Regions from separate parts of the Streptomyces sp. NBC_00887 genome, predicted to be linked through region 1. Evidence: riboswitches for the same ligand, from Rfam matches in the RefSeq annotation. Region 1 holds a riboswitch; each other region holds the start of a gene.

Region 1 (5,238 bases):
GTGTCGCAGAACCGGTCGAGCTCCGCGAGGTCCTCGCTCTCGGTGGGCTCGATCATCAGCGTCCCGGCCACCGGGAACGACATCGTCGGCGAGTGGAAGCCGTAGTCGATCAGCCGCTTCGCGACGTCGTCGATGCTGACGCCGGTCGACTTGGAGATCGGGCGCAGGTCCACGATGCACTCGTGTGCGACCAGACCGGCCGGGCCGTTGTACAGGATCGGGAAGTGCGGTTCCAGACGCTTGGCGATGTAGTTGGCCGCGAGTACGGCGACCTGCGTCGCACGCTTCAGTCCCTCGCCGCCCATCAGCCGTACGTACGCCCAGGAGATGGGCAGAATTCCGGCCGAGCCCCACGGTGCCGCCGAGATCGGGCCGACGCCGGTCTCGGGGCCGGCGGCGGGCTGCAGCGGGTGGTTGGGAAGGTACGGCGCCAGGTGCGCGCGGACACCGACCGGGCCGACGCCCGGGCCACCGCCGCCGTGCGGGATGCAGAAGGTCTTGTGCAGGTTCAGGTGCGAGACGTCGCCGCCGAACTTGCCCGGCTTGGCGAGGCCCACCAGCGCGTTGAGGTTGGCGCCGTCGACGTACACCTGGCCGCCCGCGTCGTGCACCTCGCCGCAGATCGCGGCGACGTGCTCCTCGAAGACACCGTGCGTGGACGGGTAGGTGATCATGAGGACCGCGAGTTCGTCACGGTGCTTCTCGATCTTGGCGCGGAGGTCGTCGATGTCGACCTCGCCGTCGTCGGCGGTCTTCACGACGACGACCTTCATGCCCGCCATCACGGCGCTCGCGGCGTTGGTGCCGTGCGCGGAGGACGGGATGAGGCAGACGGTACGCCCCTCGTCGCCGTTCGCCCGGTGGAAGGCACGCACGGCCAGAAGACCGGCGAACTCACCCTGGGAGCCGGCGTTGGGCTGGAGGGAGACGGCGTCGTAGCCGGTGACCTCGGCCAGGCGCTCCTCCAGCTCACGGATGAGGGTGAGGAAGCCCTGTGCCTGCTCGGCCGGCGCGAACGGGTGCAGCGCACCGAATTCGGGCCAGGTGATCGACTCCATCTCGGCGGTGGCGTTGAGCTTCATGGTGCAGGAGCCGAGCGGGATCATGCCGCGGTCCAGCGCGTAGTCGCGGTCGGCGAGCTTGCGCAGGTAGCGCAGCATCGCGGTCTCGGAACGGTGCTGGTGGAAGACCGGGTGGGCGAGGACGGTGTCGGTGCGCAGCAGGTTCCCGGGCAGCGCGTCCTCGGCGTCGGCATCGAGGGCCTCGATGTCGCCGCCGGCTCCGAAGGCGGCCCAGACGGCCGCGATCTGCGCACGGGTGGTGGTCTCGTCGCAGGCGATGGAGACGTGGTCGGCGTCGACGAGCCGCAGGTTCACCCCGCGCTCGCGGGCACCGGCGACCACACCGGTAGCTGCACCGGGAACTCTCACGGTGAGGGTGTCGAAGTAGGCGCCGTGCACCACGTCGATACCGGCGGCCCGCAGACCGTCGGCCAGGATCGTGGCGTACCTGTGGGTGCGCCGCGCGATCGTGCGCAGACCGTCGGGGCCGTGGTAGACGGCGTACATCCCCGCCATCACGGCGAGCAGCACCTGCGCGGTGCAGATGTTGCTGGTGGCCTTCTCCCGGCGGATGTGCTGCTCGCGGGTCTGGAGGGCGAGACGGTAGGCCCTGTTGCCGTCGGCGTCGACGGAGACGCCCACGAGACGGCCGGGCAGGCTGCGCGCGAACTTCTCGCGGACGGCCATGAAGCCGGCGTGCGGTCCGCCGAAGCCCATCGGGACACCGAAGCGCTGCGTGGTCCCGACGGCCACGTCCGCGCCCAGCTCGCCGGGCGAGGTGAGCAGGGTCAGGGCCAGCAGATCGGCCGCGACGGTGACGATCGCGCCGAGCTCGTGTGCGCGGTCGATGACGGGCTTGATGTCACGGACCGCTCCGGAGGCGCCCGGATACTGCAGCAGGACGCCGAAGACGCCGCGCTCGGCGACATCGGCCGGAATTCCGTCGGTGAGGTCGGCGACGACCACCTCGACGCCGGTCGGTTCGGCGCGGGTCCGGATCACGGCGACGGTCTGCGGCAGGGTGTCGGCGTCGACCAGGAAGACGCCGTTCCTGACCTTGCCGACGCGCCGTGCGAGCGCCATCGCCTCGGCAGCCGCCGTGCCCTCGTCGAGGAGGGAGGCACCGGAGGTGGGCAGACCGGTCAGGTCGGCCACCATCGTCTGGAAGTTCAGCAGGGCCTCGAGCCGCCCCTGGGAGATCTCCGGCTGGTAGGGCGTGTACGCCGTGTACCAGGCAGGGTTCTCCATGACGTTGCGCAGGATCACCGGCGGGGTGAACGTGCCGTAGTAGCCGAGCCCGATCATCGGCGCGAGCACCTGATTGCGGTCGGCGAGGCGTCGCAGTTCGGCCAGGACCTCGGCCTCGGTACGGGCAGCCGGAAGATCCAGCGCCTCGGCGCTCTTGATCACGTCCGGCACGGCAGCGGCGGTGAGCTCGTCGAGGGAGCCGTATCCGACCTGGGCGAGCATCTTGGCCTGGGCCTCGGCATCGGGCCCGATGTGGCGCTGCTCGAAGGGAATGCCCTGCTCCAGCTGGGAGAGCGGAGTGCGACGGGGGGTCATGATGGAGGCCTCCTGGTCTCACGACCTGCGAGGGGCACCACGGCGTGGCTGCCCGAACGGCCTCCCCATCTGTCATCTCGACCTGAGAGCTTCACCGGCACGCCCTGAGGCATACCGGCTTTCACCGTCGGTGAGGACGGGGCCCGCCACGGCACGTGCCGTACGGATCCCGTCCTGCTTTCCAGAGTGACCTCGTCCGTGCGGTACGGGGGCCTGAGAGATTCCGGGGAGGAGTTGCTCCTTCGGCGCCTCCGGAATGCTCCGGAGGACTCTCCCGCACAGGGTCAGCAGCCGTGTTCCAGACTACCAGCGGGGCGGCGCCGGCCGTCTCGAGTGGCCGAAGCCCCGGATCTGGCCTTTCGTAGTGCCTGTGGAGCTATTGCGACCACCCTGACCGCAGTGCGACCAGTGGGAGGCACCGTGCAGACCGACATCGATCCGCGCAGCCTGATCGGCCGCAAGGCCTACGACCGCCAAGGCTCCAAGATCGGAACGGTGGACGAGGTCTATCTCGACGACGCCACCGGTGTACCCGAGTGGGCGGCCGTGCGCACCGGACTGTTCACCCGGGACGCCTTCGTACCGCTGGAACCGAGCGAATTCGTCGACGGCACCCTGGTGATCCCCTTCGACCGCGCCCTGATCAAGGACGCCCCCGATTTCGGAGTCGGCCGTCATCTCTCCCCTGAGCAGGAACTGCAGCTCTACCGCCATTACGGGCTGGACTCCGCCGCGCCGGGCGGTACGGGGCCCGACAGGGACTTCGGCAGGCTGGCCGGCCACGAGGAGTAGTCCACGGGGTCCCGCACCAGGGGTAGCGGGTCGGCCGGCCGGAGCTGCGGATCGTCGACACGGAACGTGCGTACCCGGCCCGGCCGCTCCTCCGGCTCCTCGAACCGGACCGTGACACGGCCGACACCGCTGCCCTGCACCCATCCGTGGCCGTGGTCCTCGTGGCGTACGTCGTGGCCTGCGGGCCACCGTCGGCCCGCGAGGCGGTCCGCCCTCTCCTCGGCCGTTTCCTCCGCCGTGACCGGCTCGTCGGGGGCACCGTCGGCCCCGTCCTCCGACTCGTCCGCCACCGCCTGCCGGGCGTCGGCGGCCTGCGCGAAGAGGTCCTCCTGGGTGAAGTCCGCGAGCCCTGTGACACCCACTCCGAGGAGCCGTACGCCACCGGTGGTGTCAACGGCCTCCAGCAACCGCGCCGCGGCTTCTCTGACGACCGTGGGGTCGTCGGTGGGGCCGCGCAGGGTCTCGGAACGCGTGAGCGTGGAGAAGTCGTAGCGGCGCACCTTGAGCACGACGGTCCGCCCCGACCTCCCCGCGCCTCGCAGGCGCTCCACACACCGTCCGGCCAGCCTCTCCACCTCCGTCCTGACCCGGACCCGGTCGTGCAGGTCCACGTCGAAGGTGTCCTCGACCGATACGGACTTCGCGTCCCGTTCCGCGACGACGGGCCGGTCGTCGTGCCCGAGGGCCATGCGGTACAGCGCGACGCCGTGCGCCTTGCCCAGCAGGCGGACGAGCTCTGCCTCCCCGGCCTCGGCCAGGTCCTGGACCACCGTCATCCCCGCGCGCCGCAGATGGTCCCCGGTGGCGGGCCCGACGCCCGGCAGGATCCGCACGGACATGGGAGCGAGCAGTTCGCGCTCCGTACCCGGCTCGATGAGCAGGAGACCGTCCGGTTTCGCCTCCTCCGAGGCGATCTTGGCCAGCATCTTGGAACCGGCCAGACCGACCGAACCGCTGAGTCCGGTGACGCCTCTGATGACCGTGCGCAGCTGCTCACCGATCGCACGGGCCGATGCCGCGTCATCGGCGACCCCGCCGGCCTCCAGGTCGACGAAGGCCTCGTCCAGGCTGAGCGGCTCGACGAGCGGCGAAAGCCGCCCGAGGAGCTCCATCACCTGGTCGCTCACCGTCCGGTAGAGCGCGAACCGCGGCACCAGATAGGCGGCGTTGGGTGCAAGCCGTCTCGCCTGTGCCATGGGCATCGCCGAATGCACTCCGAAGCGCCGGGCCTCGTACGACGCGGTGGCCACCACCCCACGCATTCCCAGTCCGCCCACCACCACCGGTTTGCCGCGCAGGCTCGGTTTCGCCGCCTGCTCGGCAGAGGCGTAGAAGGCATCCATGTCCAGATGCAGGATGGTGGGAGCGGATCTCACATCAACCGATGCTGCCCTATGCCACTGACAACGGGCCTGCTCCGCGCCCGTGCGGCGCGGAGCAGGCCCGGTGGCTCAGCCCGCACGGTTGCGCCGCCGGGCCAGCTCGTCCGCGGGGTTGTTGCCGATCAGCGTCTCCCCCGTGTCGACCCGCTCGCCGTGGAGCTGCGACAGGGTCGCGTCCACATCGCGCCAGACGACGCCCACGGCGATACCGAAGACTCCCTGCCCCCCCTGGAGCAGATCCACGACCTCGTCGGGCGAGGAGCACTCGTAGACCGTCGCCCCGTCGCTCATCAGGGTCATCCGTTCCAGATCCGTGAATCCGCGGGCCCTCAGGTGCTGGACCGTGGTGCGGATGTTCTGCAGCGCGACACCCGTGTCGAGGAACCGCTTCACGATCTTGAGGAGGACCACGTCCCGGAAACTGTAGAGACGCTGTGTCC
Region 2 (5,238 bases), 7.6 Mb from region 1:
ATCCGCACCACGGTCCAGCACCTGAGGGCCCGCGGATTCACGGATCTGGAACGGATGACCCTGATGAGCGACGGGGCGACGGTCTACGAGTGCTCCTCGCCCGACGAGGTCGTGGATCTGCTCCAGGGGGGGCAGGGAGTCTTCGGTATCGCCGTGGGCGTCGTCTGGCGCGATGTGGACGCGACCCTGTCGCAGCTCCACGGCGAGCGGGTCGACACGGGGGAGACGCTGATCGGCAACAACCCCGCGGACGAGCTGGCCCGGCGGCGCAACCGTGCGGGCTGAGCCACCGGGCCTGCTCCGCGCCGCACGGGCGCGGAGCAGGCCCGTTGTCAGTGGCATAGGGCAGCATCGGTTGATGTGAGATCCGCTCCCACCATCCTGCATCTGGACATGGATGCCTTCTACGCCTCTGCCGAGCAGGCGGCGAAACCGAGCCTGCGCGGCAAACCGGTGGTGGTGGGCGGACTGGGAATGCGTGGGGTGGTGGCCACCGCGTCGTACGAGGCCCGGCGCTTCGGAGTGCATTCGGCGATGCCCATGGCACAGGCGAGACGGCTTGCACCCAACGCCGCCTATCTGGTGCCGCGGTTCGCGCTCTACCGGACGGTGAGCGACCAGGTGATGGAGCTCCTCGGGCGGCTTTCGCCGCTCGTCGAGCCGCTCAGCCTGGACGAGGCCTTCGTCGACCTGGAGGCCGGCGGGGTCGCCGATGACGCGGCATCGGCCCGTGCGATCGGTGAGCAGCTGCGCACGGTCATCAGAGGCGTCACCGGACTCAGCGGTTCGGTCGGTCTGGCCGGTTCCAAGATGCTGGCCAAGATCGCCTCGGAGGAGGCGAAACCGGACGGTCTCCTGCTCATCGAGCCGGGTACGGAGCGCGAACTGCTCGCTCCCATGTCCGTGCGGATCCTGCCGGGCGTCGGGCCCGCCACCGGGGACCATCTGCGGCGCGCGGGGATGACGGTGGTCCAGGACCTGGCCGAGGCCGGGGAGGCAGAGCTCGTCCGCCTGCTGGGCAAGGCGCACGGCGTCGCGCTGTACCGCATGGCCCTCGGGCACGACGACCGGCCCGTCGTCGCGGAACGGGACGCGAAGTCCGTATCGGTCGAGGACACCTTCGACGTGGACCTGCACGACCGGGTCCGGGTCAGGACGGAGGTGGAGAGGCTGGCCGGACGGTGTGTGGAGCGCCTGCGAGGCGCGGGGAGGTCGGGGCGGACCGTCGTGCTCAAGGTGCGCCGCTACGACTTCTCCACGCTCACGCGTTCCGAGACCCTGCGCGGCCCCACCGACGACCCCACGGTCGTCAGAGAAGCCGCGGCGCGGTTGCTGGAGGCCGTTGACACCACCGGTGGCGTACGGCTCCTCGGAGTGGGTGTCACAGGGCTCGCGGACTTCACCCAGGAGGACCTCTTCGCGCAGGCCGCCGACGCCCGGCAGGCGGTGGCGGACGAGTCGGAGGACGGGGCCGACGGTGCCCCCGACGAGCCGGTCACGGCGGAGGAAACGGCCGAGGAGAGGGCGGACCGCCTCGCGGGCCGACGGTGGCCCGCAGGCCACGACGTACGCCACGAGGACCACGGCCACGGATGGGTGCAGGGCAGCGGTGTCGGCCGTGTCACGGTCCGGTTCGAGGAGCCGGAGGAGCGGCCGGGCCGGGTACGCACGTTCCGTGTCGACGATCCGCAGCTCCGGCCGGCCGACCCGCTACCCCTGGTGCGGGACCCCGTGGACTACTCCTCGTGGCCGGCCAGCCTGCCGAAGTCCCTGTCGGGCCCCGTACCGCCCGGCGCGGCGGAGTCCAGCCCGTAATGGCGGTAGAGCTGCAGTTCCTGCTCAGGGGAGAGATGACGGCCGACTCCGAAATCGGGGGCGTCCTTGATCAGGGCGCGGTCGAAGGGGATCACCAGGGTGCCGTCGACGAATTCGCTCGGTTCCAGCGGTACGAAGGCGTCCCGGGTGAACAGTCCGGTGCGCACGGCCGCCCACTCGGGTACACCGGTGGCGTCGTCGAGATAGACCTCGTCCACCGTTCCGATCTTGGAGCCTTGGCGGTCGTAGGCCTTGCGGCCGATCAGGCTGCGCGGATCGATGTCGGTCTGCACGGTGCCTCCCACTGGTCGCACTGCGGTCAGGGTGGTCGCAATAGCTCCACAGGCACTACGAAAGGCCAGATCCGGGGCTTCGGCCACTCGAGACGGCCGGCGCCGCCCCGCTGGTAGTCTGGAACACGGCTGCTGACCCTGTGCGGGAGAGTCCTCCGGAGCATTCCGGAGGCGCCGAAGGAGCAACTCCTCCCCGGAATCTCTCAGGCCCCCGTACCGCACGGACGAGGTCACTCTGGAAAGCAGGACGGGATCCGTACGGCACGTGCCGTGGCGGGCCCCGTCCTCACCGACGGTGAAAGCCGGTATGCCTCAGGGCGTGCCGGTGAAGCTCTCAGGTCGAGATGACAGATGGGGAGGCCGTTCGGGCAGCCACGCCGTGGTGCCCCTCGCAGGTCGTGAGACCAGGAGGCCTCCATCATGACCCCCCGTCGCACTCCGCTCTCCCAGCTGGAGCAGGGCATTCCCTTCGAGCAGCGCCACATCGGGCCCGATGCCGAGGCCCAGGCCAAGATGCTCGCCCAGGTCGGATACGGCTCCCTCGACGAGCTCACCGCCGCTGCCGTGCCGGACGTGATCAAGAGCGCCGAGGCGCTGGATCTTCCGGCTGCCCGTACCGAGGCCGAGGTCCTGGCCGAACTGCGACGCCTCGCCGACCGCAATCAGGTGCTCGCGCCGATGATCGGGCTCGGCTACTACGGCACGTTCACCCCGCCGGTGATCCTGCGCAACGTCATGGAGAACCCTGCCTGGTACACGGCGTACACGCCCTACCAGCCGGAGATCTCCCAGGGGCGGCTCGAGGCCCTGCTGAACTTCCAGACGATGGTGGCCGACCTGACCGGTCTGCCCACCTCCGGTGCCTCCCTCCTCGACGAGGGCACGGCGGCTGCCGAGGCGATGGCGCTCGCACGGCGCGTCGGCAAGGTCAGGAACGGCGTCTTCCTGGTCGACGCCGACACCCTGCCGCAGACCGTCGCCGTGATCCGGACCCGCGCCGAACCGACCGGCGTCGAGGTGGTCGTCGCCGACCTCACCGACGGAATTCCGGCCGATGTCGCCGAGCGCGGCGTCTTCGGCGTCCTGCTGCAGTATCCGGGCGCCTCCGGAGCGGTCCGTGACATCAAGCCCGTCATCGACCGCGCACACGAGCTCGGCGCGATCGTCACCGTCGCGGCCGATCTGCTGGCCCTGACCCTGCTCACCTCGCCCGGCGAGCTGGGCGCGGACGTGGCCGTCGGGACCACGCAGCGCTTCGGTGTCCCGATGGGCTTCGGCGGACCGCACGCCGGCTTCATGGCCGTCCGCGAGAAGTTCGCGCGCAGCCTGCCCGGCCGTCTCGTGGGCGTCTCCGTCGACGCCGACGGCAACAGGGCCTACCGTCTCGCCCTCCAGACCCGCGAGCAGCACATCCGCCGGGAGAAGGCCACCAGCAACATCTGCACCGCGCAGGTGCTGCTCGCCGTGATGGCGGGGATGTACGCCGTCTACCACGGCCCCGACGGTCTGCGCACGATCGCGCGGCGCACCCACAGGTACGCCACGATCCTGGCCGACGGTCTGCGGGCCGCCGGTATCGACGTGGTGCACGGCGCCTACTTCGACACCCTCACCGTGAGAGTTCCCGGTGCAGCTACCGGTGTGGTCGCCGGTGCCCGCGAGCGCGGGGTGAACCTGCGGCTCGTCGACGCCGACCACGTCTCCATCGCCTGCGACGAGACCACCACCCGTGCGCAGATCGCGGCCGTCTGGGCCGCCTTCGGAGCCGGCGGCGACATCGAGGCCCTCGATGCCGACGCCGAGGACGCGCTGCCCGGGAACCTGCTGCGCACCGACACCGTCCTCGCCCACCCGGTCTTCCACCAGCACCGTTCCGAGACCGCGATGCTGCGCTACCTGCGCAAGCTCGCCGACCGCGACTACGCGCTGGACCGCGGCATGATCCCGCTCGGCTCCTGCACCATGAAGCTCAACGCCACCGCCGAGATGGAGTCGATCACCTGGCCCGAATTCGGTGCGCTGCACCCGTTCGCGCCGGCCGAGCAGGCACAGGGCTTCCTCACCCTCATCCGTGAGCTGGAGGAGCGCCTGGCCGAGGTCACCGGCTACGACGCCGTCTCCCTCCAGCCCAACGCCGGCTCCCAGGGTGAGTTCGCCGGTCTTCTGGCCGTGCGTGCCTTCCACCGGGCGAACGGCGACGAGGGGCGTACCGTCTGCCTCATCCCGTCCTCCGCGCACGGCACCAACGCCGCGAGCGCCGTGATGGCGGGCATGAAGGTCGTCGTCGTGAAGACCGCCGACGACGGCGAGGTCGACATCGACGACCTCCGCGCCAAGATCGAGAAGCACCGTGACGAACTCGCGGTCCTCATGATCACCTACCCGTCCACGCACGGTGTCTTCGAGGAGCACGTCGCCGCGATCTGCGGCGAGGTGCACGACGCGGGCGGCCAGGTGTACGTCGACGGCGCCAACCTCAACGCGCTGGTGGGCCTCGCCAAGCCGGGCAAGTTCGGCGGCGACGTCTCGCACCTGAACCTGCACAAGACCTTCTGCATCCCGCACGGCGGCGGTGGCCCGGGCGTCGGCCCGGTCGGTGTCCGCGCGCACCTGGCGCCGTACCTTCCCAACCACCCGCTGCAGCCCGCCGCCGGCCCCGAGACCGGCGTCGGCCCGATCTCGGCGGCACCGTGGGGCTCGGCCGGAATTCTGCCCATCTCCTGGGCGTACGTACGGCTGATGGGCGGCGAGGGACTGAAGCGTGCGACGCAGGTCGCCGTACTCGCGGCCAACTACATCGCCAAGCGTCTGGAACCGCACTTCCCGATCCTGTACAACGGCCCGGCCGGTCTGGTCGCACACGAGTGCATCGTGGACCTGCGCCCGATCTCCAAGTCGACCGGCGTCAGCATCGACGACGTCGCGAAGCGGCTGATCGACTACGGCTTCCACTCGCCGACGATGTCGTTCCCGGTGGCCGGGACGCTGATGATCGAGCCCACCGAGAGCGAGGACCTCGCGGAGCTCGACCGGTTCTGCGACACGATGATCGCCATTCGCGGTGAGATCGAGAAGGTCGCATCCGGCGCGTGGAGCGCGGAGGACAACCCGCTGAGCAACGCCCCGCACA
Region 3 (5,238 bases), 3.2 Mb from region 1:
CTACGCCGACGCCCTCGGTGCCGGGCACGGCGTGCGCCGCGTCCACGTACGCCATGGCGATCGGCTTGCCCAGCGTCGGCGACGGCGCGCCGGACGTGACCTCGCCGATGACCTTGCCGTCGGCAACGACCTGGAAGCCGGCGCGCGGCACCCGGCGGCCCTCGGCCACCAGGCCGACGAGCTTGCGGGGCGGGGCGGTCTCGGCGCGCTCGGCGGCGGCCAGCAGCGCCTCGCGGCCGACGAAGTCGCCCTCCTTCTCGAACTTCACGACCCGGCCCAGGCCCGCGTCGAACGGGGTCAGTGCGGTGGTCAGCTCGTGCCCGTACAGCGGCATGCCCGCCTCCAGGCGCAGCGTGTCGCGGCAGGAGAGGCCACAGGGGATCAGGCCGTGCGGGGCGCCCGCCTCGGTGAGCGCCTTCCACAGCTGCTCGGCGTGCTCGGGGGCGACGAAGAGCTCGAAGCCGTCCTCGCCGGTGTAGCCGGTACGGGCGATGAGCGCGGGAACACCGGCGACGGTGCCGGGCAGGCCCGCGTAGTACTTCAGTCCGTCCAGGTCGGCGTCCGTGACCGACTTCAGGATGGCGGGGGACTCGGGGCCCTGGACGGCGAGCAGCGCGTAGGCGTCGCGGTCGTCGCGCACCTCGGCGTCGAAGTCCCCGGCGCGCGCGGCGAGCGTGTCGAGGACGAGCTGCGCGTTGCCCGCGTTGGCGACGACCAGATACTCGGGGGCCGCGGCCTCGCCGAGGCGGTAGACGATCAGGTCGTCCAGGATCCCGCCGTCCTCGGCGACGATCATCGTGTAGCGGGCCCGGCCCACGCCGACGGTGGCGATGTTGCCCACCAGCGCGAAGTTCAGGAAGGCCGCGGCCTGCGGTCCGGTGACGGTGATCTCGCCCATGTGCGACAGGTCGAAGAGTCCGGCCCGGGTGCGTACGGCGTTGTGCTCGTCGCGCTCACTGGCGTACCGCAGGGGCATGTCCCAGCCCGCGAAGTCGGTCATGGTCGCGCCCAGGGAGCGATGCAGCGCATCGAGGGCGGTGAGACGGGAGGCGGGGGCAGTGCTCATGGGCATGGCTCCAGGGCATGACGACAGAGGATGTTCCCTCCCCATCTGTCATCGGAACCTGAGAGGTTCGCCGAGAGCCCCTGAAAGGGTCAGCCCCTACGGGGGTCGGCTTGCACCTTGGGTGGAGCCGCGTGAACGGCCCGCTTTTCAGATCTGCCTCATCCACGCGGTACGGGGCCTGAGAGATTCAAGGGAGGAACTTGCTCCTTCGGCGCCCGGCGCACACAGTGACCGGGACTCTCCCGCGCGGATTCAAACGGCCGGTATGCAGTTGGCGGGGTCATCATCGCACGCATTGCGCCAGAGTGGGGCGACCGGATCCGCGCAGGCACACCGGGCCGCTCGGGCGCCGACACGTGCCGCCGGAACCGGTTGTCCCGTATTACCTTTTCTTTACACTTCTTGGGCAGGTCAGGTGTGGGTGACTCGGCAGGGGGAGAGCGATGACGTTGCAGCCGTTCGCGACGACCGCAGGGGCAGCGCGCGGTGCGGTGCCCGCGCAGCAGGGTGCCCGCGCTCGGGGGCTCCGGGGCACGCACGCTCCGGTGGTACGTGATCTGCGGGGCAGGAACGGGCTCGGCCCGCGCAGCCTGGACTTCGTGGCGGGTGATGTCGTGGTGGTCTCCGGACTGCCCGGCAGCGGGAAGTCGACGCTGATCCGGCGCGCGGTGCGGGAGCACGCCATCGACTCCCAGGACACCAGGGACCGCTGGGCGGCCTCCCTGCCCGCTTTACTCCCGTACGCCCTCTACCGCCCCCTGGTCCGTGCCGCGCACTACCTCGGGCTGTGGCGGGCGCTGCGCTCGGGCGGATCCGTCGTCGTGCACGACTGCGGAACCCAGGCCTGGGTGCGACGCTGGCTGGCCCGCGAGGCCGGGCGCCGGGACCGCACGCTGCATCTCGTCCTGCTCGACGTCACCCCTCATGTGGCCAGGGCCGGCCAGCGGGAGCGCGGACGGGGCGTCTCCGGATACGCCTTCGCCCGGCACCGCGGTGCGGTCGGGCGGCTGCTGCGCGATACGGAGAGCGGACTGCTGCCGCCCGGTTGCGCGTCCGCGGTGCTGCTCGACCGGGAGGCCGCCACGGCGATCGAACGGATTTCGTTCGCAAACGCATAGACCGGTGAGCTCCGTCCGGCCGTCCGGAATCTGGACGGTCCGGTTGCCCCGGCCTGCGCTGTTCCCCGTGTCACTGCCGTCCGGGCACGGCTCGGACTATGGTTTCTGCCGCACAGCATGGCGAGAAAGGGACACAGACACCGTGGACATTCCGGCCCAGGCCCCCGTCGATCCGCAGCACGGATGGCCGGCCAACGAGCTCGAGGAAGTGCTCAGCGCCTCCCTCGGCGTGCCCGGGGCCGGCGGCCGCCTGGTCGAGGTGCTCGGCCGAAGCCGCGTCTGGGTGCCCCTGCCGAACGGCGGCGGGCCCGACAGCCCCGACCTCGACCTGCCGACGGTCGACATCGGCGGCGCCGCGTTCGTACCGGTGTTCAGCTCCGAGGCCCAGTTCCTGCACTGCGTCGGCGCCCATATCTCGTTCACCGTCGCGCCCGCCCGTGAATTCGCCCGCGGACTGCCCCCGCAGCTCGGCATCGCAGTCAATCCGGGCGGGGCCGTCGGAGTGCCGCTGCCCCCGCCGGCCGTCGCCGAGCTCTGCAGGGCCGGGCGCACCGCGCTGGACGGGCCCTCCGGCGGGCGGGTGCGGCTCTACGAGCCGGACTGGAAGGAGGACCCCGTCGACTTCCTCGCCGCGGTGTCCGGCGAATTCCAGGACATCGGAGTCGTGAGCACCGCGCGCAGGGCGCTGGCCAGCATCGAGGGCGACGACCCCGTCCTCTTCGTCGGCGTCGAGTTCGCTACCTGGGACGGCGCCGGACAGAGCGCCCCGATGGATGCGCTGGGCCGTGCGCTGGGCCGGGTCCAGCTGCCGTGGCCGGTCAATCTGGTCCTGCTCGACGTGGCCCAGGACCCCGTGGGTGACTGGATGCTGGAGAAGGTACGGCCGTTCTACCGGCGCGAGGGGTACTGAGTCAGCTTCGCCCGTGGCGCCAAGCCGGTGTCAGGGGCGGCACATAAGCTGGTTTGATGGCGAGGCCGCACCTGTTGTGCCCGGGTGCGGGACAACAGCACCGCGGCACAACGGGGCAGCGGAACGAAGAGGGGCGGGACCCAGGGTGAGTGCGTCAGGCACCGCGGAGGCCGGGCAGGTCGAGCACATGCTGCGGCAAGTGGCCCCCGGGCGCCCCGACGCCTACGAGGCGCTGCTGCAGGCCCTCACCGACGGCCGGATCTGGATGCTGCTCTGGCACGGCACGGCGGGCTCGCCCGACGCCCAGTACGGCAACATGGAGATCGACGGCCTGGGCTACGCCCCCTGCGTGACCTCCGCCCAGGAGCTCTCGGCCAGCGGCTGGAACAGGTCCCACGAGCTGGTCACAGGCCGCGAGATCGCCCGGTCCCTCTTCCCCGACCGCTGGGGCATCTGGCTCAACCCGCATGCTCCCGGCGGCGGCGTCGGGATCCCCTGGCTGGACCTGCGCCGCATCGCGACAGGCCTCGACCGGATGCCCGCCGGCCCGCTGCAGCTCTCCGAACCCGCCATCGAGATTCCGCAGTTCTACGCCCTTTTGTCACACAATGCCCATCGCACCCCCGCCGTTCGCGCGCTGCGCCGCGCCTGGGTGCAGCCCGCGCTGGGCGCCCCGTACCTCGCGATCGGGCTCGACCTCTACGACACGGGCCGGCCCTCCGTCGACGCGGTCCGCGCGATGATGCAGCAGTCGATCGGCGTGGTCCCCGACGGCCTGCCCGTCTCCACGGTGTCCATGTCCGACGAGTACGACCCGGTCGCCATGTGGCTGCGCGCCAACTCCCGTCCGTTCTACGACCGCGAGGCGCACGCCCCGGCGGGCCCGCCGCCCGCCGCCGCGCCGGGGTACGGCTACCCGCCCTCGCACCTGCGCTGAACCCGCCCCGATTTCGATCGGGTTAACAAGCGCGGGCAGGATGTCCCGTATCTGGGCGGTTTGTTGAGTGTCCGGGTCTCAGGTAGGTATCACCGCTATGCGGACTGTTCTCCGGGCTGCTTCGCGAATGTAGTGTTCGGGCGAATCAATACCTCTCCACACACTGCTGACCTGGGGTGGACCCACATGCGAATATTCAAGTCCCGAACTGTTCGGGTGATCACGGCGGCTGTCGCCGTCGGCCTGGTCGCCACGGGCTGCTCCAGCGAGCGGGACAACGATGCCAAGGACGGAGCGAAGGACACCTTCGTCTTCGCAGGTGCGGGAGACCCCGGGTCCCTGGACCCGGCGCTGGCCAGCGACGGTGAGACCTTCCGGGTCACCCGTCAGGCCTTCGAAGCCCTGCTCGAGCACGAGTCCGGTGGAAGCAAGCTCGTCGGCGGACTCGCCGAGACATGGGAGAGCGACCCCGCCGGCAAGGTGTGGACGTTCAACCTCCGTAAGAACGTGAAGTTCCACGACGGCGAGGAGTTCAACGCCGCCGCGGTCTGCGCGAACTACGACCACTGGTTCAACTGGGCGGGTACGTACCAGTCCAGCGCGGTCTCGTACTACTGGCAGTCCATCATGGGCGGCTTCGCGAAGAACGAGGACCCCGAGGCGCCGAAGGCGAACTACAAGTCCTGCACCGCGAAGGACGCCAACACGGCGGTCATCGAGGTCAACGAGCCCTCGGCGAACCTGCCCGGCGGCTTCTCCCTGCAGGCCCTGGCGATCCACTCGCCGAAGGCCCTCAAGGAGTACGAGAAGCAGGACGCGACCGCCAAGGGCGACGCGATCACGTACCCCAAGTACAGCCAGGAGGCCGGCACGGTCGCCGGCACCGGCCCGTACAAGATCACCAAGTGGAACAAGAGCAACAAGGAAGTCAGCCTCGAGCGCTTCGACGGCTACTGGGGCGCCAAGGCCAAGGTGAAGAACCTGGTCTTCCGCACGATCGACACCGAGGAGGGCCGCCGCCAGGCGCTCCAGGCCGGTGACATCGACGGCTTCGACCTGGTCGCGCCCGCCGACATCAAGACGCTGGAGTCCGAGGGCTACGAGGTCCCGACCCGTGACGTCTTCAACCTCTTCTACGTGGGCATGACCCAGTCGAAGAACCCGGCGCTGAAGAAGCCCGAGGTCCGGCAGGCCATCGCGCACGCCA

The links. Region 1 has a riboswitch for glycine ahead of gcvP (aminomethyl-transferring glycine dehydrogenase). Riboswitches for the same ligand answer to the same signal wherever they lie in the genome.
Region 2: it holds a riboswitch for glycine, as region 1 does, so the genes downstream of both, gcvP (aminomethyl-transferring glycine dehydrogenase) here and gcvP (aminomethyl-transferring glycine dehydrogenase) in region 1, are expected to answer to the same signal.
Region 3: it holds a riboswitch for glycine, as region 1 does, so the genes downstream of both, gcvT (glycine cleavage system aminomethyltransferase GcvT) here and gcvP (aminomethyl-transferring glycine dehydrogenase) in region 1, are expected to answer to the same signal.

Annotation. Positions count from the first base shown of each region.
Region 1 is NZ_CP108788.1:1,216,499-1,221,736, forward strand. Features, by position in the region: gene gcvP (aminomethyl-transferring glycine dehydrogenase) at 1-2,624, opposite strand, end outside; glycine riboswitch at 2,816-2,911, opposite strand; gene OG844_RS05540 (PRC-barrel domain-containing protein) at 3,045-3,416, shown strand; gene OG844_RS05545 (DNA polymerase IV) at 3,338-4,792, opposite strand; gene OG844_RS05550 (MerR family transcriptional regulator) at 4,868-5,238, opposite strand, start outside.
Region 2 is NZ_CP108788.1:8,782,866-8,788,103, forward strand. Features, by position in the region: gene OG844_RS40060 (MerR family transcriptional regulator) at 1-285, shown strand, start outside; gene OG844_RS40065 (DNA polymerase IV) at 361-1,815, shown strand; gene OG844_RS40070 (PRC-barrel domain-containing protein) at 1,737-2,108, opposite strand; glycine riboswitch at 2,242-2,337, shown strand; gene gcvP (aminomethyl-transferring glycine dehydrogenase) at 2,529-5,238, shown strand, end outside.
Region 3 is NZ_CP108788.1:4,427,077-4,432,314, reverse strand. Features, by position in the region: gene gcvT (glycine cleavage system aminomethyltransferase GcvT) at 1-1,066, opposite strand, end outside; glycine riboswitch at 1,224-1,321, opposite strand; gene OG844_RS20050 (AAA family ATPase) at 1,510-2,184, shown strand; gene OG844_RS20045 (enhanced serine sensitivity protein SseB) at 2,327-3,094, shown strand; gene OG844_RS20040 (enhanced serine sensitivity protein SseB C-terminal domain-containing protein) at 3,240-4,031, shown strand; gene OG844_RS20035 (ABC transporter substrate-binding protein) at 4,218-5,238, shown strand, end outside.